DNA from 2 places in the Paenibacillus sp. AK121 genome. Region 2 is predicted to be linked to the other one. Evidence: riboswitches for the same ligand, from Rfam matches in the RefSeq annotation. Region 2 holds a riboswitch; the other holds the start of a gene.
The links. A riboswitch is a leader RNA that binds a small molecule or an ion and turns the genes downstream of it on or off. The one in region 2 is predicted to bind cyclic di-GMP.
Positions count from the first base shown of each region.

Region 1: linked by a shared signal. The riboswitch ahead of KSP24_RS09735 (glycosyl hydrolase) and the one ahead of KSP24_RS22190 (transglutaminase-like domain-containing protein) in region 2 are both predicted to bind cyclic di-GMP.

Region 1 is NZ_JAHPJM010000004.1:196,203-199,629, reverse strand. Features, by position in the region: gene KSP24_RS09740 (sugar phosphate nucleotidyltransferase) at 1-1,374, shown strand, start outside; cyclic di-GMP riboswitch class I at 1,530-1,611, shown strand; gene KSP24_RS09735 (glycosyl hydrolase) at 1,625-3,226, shown strand; gene KSP24_RS09730 (hypothetical protein) at 3,275-3,427, shown strand, end outside.
Region 2 is NZ_JAHPJM010000016.1:34,202-37,628, forward strand. Features, by position in the region: gene KSP24_RS22185 (LPXTG cell wall anchor domain-containing protein) at 1-430, opposite strand, end outside; gene KSP24_RS22190 (transglutaminase-like domain-containing protein) at 791-1,504, opposite strand; cyclic di-GMP riboswitch class I at 1,613-1,694, opposite strand; cyclic di-GMP riboswitch class I at 1,735-1,813, opposite strand; gene KSP24_RS22195 (helix-turn-helix transcriptional regulator) at 1,921-2,796, opposite strand; gene KSP24_RS22200 (DUF445 domain-containing protein) at 3,379-3,427, shown strand, end outside.

The DNA.
Region 1 (3,427 bases), on a different contig from region 2:
AAGCTCGTACTTTTGTCTGGTGGTTCCGGTAAAAGATTATGGCCGTTATCCAACGATTCCCGTTCCAAACAATTTTTGAAGGTCCTGGAGAGCCCGGAAGGGATTTCGGAATCCATGGTACAGCGGGTATGGAGACAATTGGGAGACAACGGATTATCCGAATCCTCGTTTATTGCGACAGGGAGAGCGCAGGTCGAAATGATCCAGAGTCAGATCGGATCGAATACGCGCATCATTGTTGAGCCGGAACGCAGAGATACCTTTCCTGCGATTGCGCTGACAGCGACTTATCTATATTCCATTGCGGGTGTTTCGCCTGATGAAATTATAGCTATATTGCCTGTAGATCCTTATGTAGAGGATGCTTTCTTTGCTTCCGTAGCCCAACTCGAACATACACTTCAGGAGAGTGAAGGAAAGCTTGCACTAATCGGGGTTGTCCCTTCCTATCCTTCAGAGAAATACGGTTATATTATTCCGAAAAACGATGCCACTCAAGGTAGCACAGGCTACCGCGAAGTGAGCCATTTTCAAGAGAAACCCGACCGGGAGCAGGCGGAGCGTCTAATGGAACGCAATGCTCTATGGAACTGCGGGGTTTTTGCATTCAAATTAAGCTATTTGCTGGATATTTTGGCATCCAAGGGCCTGCCGCTGAATTATGAAGAAATGCAAAAACAATATGCGTCTCTGGAAAAAATCAGCTTTGACTACGAAGTAGTCGAGAAGGAAAAAGACATCGTGGTGCTTCCGTACGATGGTTTTTGGAAGGATCTAGGAACCTGGAATACACTCACAGAAGAGATGTCTCATCAGCAAGTGGGTAGAGGGGTAGTAACGGAAGATTGCGTCAATACGAGTCTTATTAATGAGTTGGACATTCCTGTGGCGATCATTGGAACGAATGATCTGATTGTAGCCGCTAGCCCAGATGGCATTCTTGTGACCAATAAGGCAGAAAGTCCACGCATCAAGGAAGTGCTCAAGGCTCATGATCAGCGTCCAATGTATGAAGAACGTCGTTGGGGACAGTATCGGGTTGTAGACTATGTAAAGTATGACGAGGGTAATGAGGTACTGACCAAACGAATCCGCGTACACAAAGGTAAAAATATCAGCTACCAGCTTCACTTCAAACGAAGTGAAATCTGGACCATTATTAGCGGCGAAGCGGAAATTATTTTGAATGAGAAGCTGCATAAAGTGAAGGCCGGTGACGTAGTTCGCATCCCTGAAGGGACGAAGCATAGCATTTTGGCTGTAACCGATGTGGATTTGATTGAAGTTCAGACTGGCTCTGAGTTGGTTGAAGAGGATATTGTACGCTTTTGTATGGATTGGAATGAAATTTCTCGTCATCAATTTATCTCGTAATTATTTGCGTAAAAACGTAAAAAAGAAGATTTGATGAAAAATAATGGCCCAAACTGTCGAAATTGGGCGAAAACCTGTAAATTCATGAACATGACCTATTAAATTTTGGTAAAAAAAAGTCGATACTTAGGGTAAGAAGGAATCCAAACTCCTTCCAACGATAAACGCAGCCCTGTCGAAAGACTGGTACGCAAAGCTAAAGGGCCTTCCCGTAAGGATGGCAGCCTGGCTACCGAAAGGAAGAGCTAAAGTGAGATTCAATTTTATTCCTCTGTATCGACTGATACGTCATGTACTCCCCGTTGTTATACTTTTTTCTTTGTTTCCCGTCGGCTTTGGTGATTCTCTGTCTGTGGTGAATGCCGCTTCATTACAACCTGTTAATTCGGACGCTTCTACTCAGGCCCGTGAACTATACAATTATTTACTCAGCATCTCTGGAAAGAAAACAGTCACTGGTCAGCATGATTATTTGGAAAGTCCAGATGAATTAAGCAACAAGGTCCAAAAAATCAGCCAGGCGTATGTGGGTCTGCACGGCTATGAGATGGGAGCCATCTCTGGTCAATCCGACACTACAGAAGCAGCACAACGTAAAAATGTCGTCGATAGCGCTATTCGTTGGAGCAGAGCTGGTGGCATTGTGACGATGACTTTTCATGAAGCGTTGCCGGGTAGACCGCTGACTTGGGCCAATGTGCAGGCGAAAGTAAGTCAGGCGGAGTTCAATAAATACGTGACACCAGGCACTACGCAGTATAACCTCCTCATTGCCGATCTGGATAAGGTCGCTGTATCGTTAAAGCAGCTTCGTGATGCAGGTGTTCCAGTATTGTGGAGACCTTATCATGAAATGAATGGTGACTGGTTCTGGTGGGGAAACAAAAACAATTTCAATCAGCTATGGAATATCATGTACGACCGTTTTGTAAACACGCATCAGTTGAACAATCTGCTGTGGGTGTGGAGTCCCAATGCTCCCAATTCCTACACTGTCCCGTATACCCCGAAATATCCGGGGGATGACAAAGTGGATATTTTGGCAGTAGACATCTACAACAATGATTTTAAGCAAAGTCATTATGAAGGACTGCTCGGGTTGGCACGGAATAAGCCGATTGCCATTGGCGAGCATGGTGAGATTCCTAGCTCTGAGGTGTTGCAGGCACAGCCCAAATGGGTGTATTCCATGACTTGGGGCAAGATGCTGACTGAGAATAACACAACCAATCAAATACAGGATTATATGAACGATTCGAGGAGTTTGACACGGGATGATGTGAAAAATGGGCTGGCAGCAATCCAACAACCTGGGGCAGATGTGCCGACTTTACCGGATGAGGGACAAAGTGAGCCTATCCCGGTTCCGCCAGTAGTAATCGTACCCCCAGCTCCGACTCCTCCTTCTGTTCCTGATGTAGTATATGTGAACGGGCTGCGGGGCGAATATTTTAACAATATGAATGTGAACGGCAGTCCTGTTTTGATCCGTACAGACAGCAAGCTGGATTATAACTGGCGCGCCGTTGCTGCTGATCCCAAGGTAAATGCCGACCAGTTCTCGGTTCGCTGGACAGGTAAAATCAAACCACATTACAGCGAGACCTATACATTTACAACGATATCCGATGATGGTATTCGCGTATGGGTAGACGGCAAGCTGGTGATTGACAGTTGGTTCAAACAAAGCTGGACAGAGCGTAAAGGCAGTATTGCTTTGGAAGCAGGTAAAATGGTAGATCTAAAAGTGGAATACTATGATGAAAAAGGCGATGCGATGGCTCGTCTGATGTGGGAAAGTCAGCATGAAGCGAAAGCGGTGGTTCCCGGAAACGCTTTGTTTCTTCCTTGATAGATACTCTTTCCCGGTCATAAATTTTGAGGAGAGAGGGTGTATCATATGATGAAAAAATGGTTGACCCATAGGTATACGGTCGTATTATCCGGATTACTAGGTGTCGCAGCTCTAGCCATGATCGCTTGGTTTATATACACGCCTTCAAAAAGTGCAGAATTGCAGACGGATAAGGTAGCGGCGGCCAGTCCAGTATGG
Region 2 (3,427 bases):
GGAATTGCTCAGGTAATTGAAAGGTAAAGGTGTCTCCAGCTTTATACGTATGGTTCGGCAGTTCCCATTCATAGCCTAAATGGATGGCGGAACCAATATCAATACGGTTATCGGGATTATACACTGCATCAATAACACTTCCAGTAGAATCTGTAAGGGTTAGCTTGGTTAAAATACTTTCTTGAGTTGCCCTAACTTCAGAAGTTGAGCCAGCAGTTGGTTCAGGGACTGGAGCCGGGACAGCAGGTGGGATGTTAATTGGCTCTGAGGGCATTGGATAAACATCGTTAGTCACACTCTGAACCGGATCGGTTCCTGGGGTCACTGGCAGAGTAGAGTCGGGATTTTGTGCATAAGCTTGTGTTGTGCTGAACAAACACTGCAAAAAGAGCAATAGCGCAACCGTTGCTGCATTCCATTTTTTTCTCATACGGTAAACAAATCTCCTATTCTTAAAATACTCTTATTTAACGGCTAATGGTTATTCCTTCGAGGTCGAGAGAACTGTATTTATATATTCATCATTCATTCATATGATGCTATGTTAGCCGCATTAATTACTTGTTCAGAATTTATGAAAATTCATGTTCGGGGATGAACCTCCTCCTTTTGACTCGAAATTAGATAATGGTTGGAAATCTCATTGTCTTCCTGGACTAGAATACATGCCACATCTCAACAATTTCTCAACAAGGATAGAAAAAGAGCCTTGATCATGTGATCAAGGCTCTTCAAGAAATGTAGTTCTATTTTTTCATTTTTTAAAAAATATGAATTAAAAACATTGATATTAATATTGCTTTGTTTTAATGTATTTGGAGGGATCTTTGACCATTTGGAATTTCTGTTTACCCATATAAAGTGCTGCATCTACTGTAGTGTCTACGACCACCCACTGATTATCGATGTAGACCTCATTCCAGGCATGATAAGTGTCCACGTAGGAAGATTTGCCCATAACCAGCTTGGTTGGTACATCTACACTTCGTAACATAGCAGCCATCAGTGAAGCATAACCATAACAAATATCTTTTTGAGAGCTTAACGTATGATCAATTTGTGGCAGATAGTCAGTCGTTAAGGCAAAGGCCTGATTGGAGTCATACTTGATATGACTAATTACGTAGTCATAGATTTTTTGCAGCTTCTCGCGATCCGTTGTTGCACCTTGGGTTAACTCACGGGCTTTTTGAATCGCTTGATTAGTACTACTCCAGTTAATATTTTGAACGGAATTAAGATACACCGCTTTGCTATCGTTTAGCTTTAACTCGATCGTATCTTGTCCTATCACTTTATATTGATTACCACTAAGCTGTTCTAAAATACTGATGTTATAGTTCCCATTACCCATTTGGAGAGGAAATACTTCTTCGGATTTCCCGGGTGTTAGATTATAAGAGTATTTTTGTGCATCTTTGGTAACCAAAATCTTGGTTTTAACGTTAGGTTTAACAGGGTAGCGCACACTGACCGTCCCATGATTTACATTGTTTTGGTCCAACCATGCAACACTATCAGCAGCGTAAATTGTCGAATTTAAGAGAATTGCGGACAGCATGAAAAATAGGAGAAGTGTGGAAAGTATCATTTTCCCCATAAAAAACTTCCTTTCGGTGGCCAGGCTGCCATCATCAATAGAAGGCCCTATAGCTTTGCGTCCCTGCCTTTCGACAGGTTTGCCATTTCGTATAAAGTTTTCGGGAAAAATAAGCACGACAAAAAGCCACTTCAACCGGTAGCTGGCTGCCATCATACAGAAGGCCCTGTAGCTTTGCGTCCTTGCCTTTCGACAAGTTTGCCATTTATCCTGAATAGCTTGTACTATTATTCTATCAGTTAGGTACTCTATTAGGCAAGTTTAAATCTCAGATTTTCGCTATTTATCGACAAAGCAAGCTTGCAGATTATACATAAGACCTATTTTATACGGTTTCCCCATTTTTTGCGATAGGAATGAGGCGTTTCTCCAATGTGCTCTTTGAACAGATTGATAAAATGACTTGTGTTGGGAATGCCCACATATTGTGCGATGTCCACAATAGCTACATCACTAGTTTTAAGCCAGCTTTGAGCAGCCGTGATACGAACATTAATAAGATACTCAATAGGGGAAAAACCAATCTGTTTTTTAAAGTTTTTAGCCAGGTTGAACTTGTTTAGACCAAACATTTCTGCTAGCGAATCCAGCGTGATGCGTTCGCAATAGGATTGATCCAGATATTGCTTTACCTTGCGCACCTCTGCCGTTCCATCTGAATTCGCGTTGGGATTGGCGTAGGGGTGCTGTAAAATAATCGTTAACAAGTCAACGATTATCCTGGATGAGAGCAGTTCAGAGGATAAGCTTCGTTCTGGCTGTACATGTAATAAGGTACGCAGCTTGTCCAGTACTGCATTTGAATCCTTTAGTGAAATTACGGGCTTATTGTGTTTATCGAATTGTTCGTAGAAATGGTCAATAAGATTGCCATATAGATTCACACTAATAAACTCCCATGTCTTCTGACAGGAAGTTTTGTACTGTACATATTCTTCGCAATTAATAAAAAGCATATCATTAGGTTTCAATATATAATCCTTGCCCCGGTATTGTAATTCCCCTCTTCCGGACAGAGTAAAAAGGAGCAAAAAAGAGGTGAGCTTTTGCCGTTCCATTACATAAGCATCTGTTTTGAAATAGCCTATTTCCTGTATATAAAAGAGGGATTTTTTAGCGAAAGCAGAGGGTGTACATATAATTGCAACTGGATCTTCGCTCCAGACATACTGGGCATTTTTTTGGTTTGTTGTCATATCCAATTCCTTTACAAAAGAACAATTTTAGTAAGACAATTGTAGTTTGTTTCATGAATATCCTTTTAGAACCGGAGTTCCCATTTACAAAGGTTATTTTATCACATTAAAGTATATTCATGTATCGATTTGAGGCTATACATTATATAACAAAATTAACCAGAAAGCACCTATTTGAAAAGGATAGGGTCCTTCTGGAATTCATTCCTTAAATTGATGAAATAAAGAATGAGGTTGAAAATAATTAATTTCCTCAATGAATATATCGTAATCTTGCAATTCCACTTTTGAGGCATATATCCTTTAGGTTTCAGGAAAAATGGGACTATATTTCGACAAAATGATTCAAAGGGCTCATTTTGTTAGAAAATAGTTGTAACTTAATTGTTGTGATTTTGTTCACGAAAATGTATGGATAAGTGTGGTTATGCGAACTCAATTTAAGCTAACGTGCAAATTTTAAATATCATGCAATTTGTTGACAATAGAGTATGGTTACCTTTGGTATCTGCACAGGCAATGATATGATGGTACTACAGATGTAATGAAACAAATTTTACAGTTAGTTTGGAGGACTACATGATGGGAAAAACAAAAAACACAAAAACCGCGGCAGCTTGGTCACTTGTTA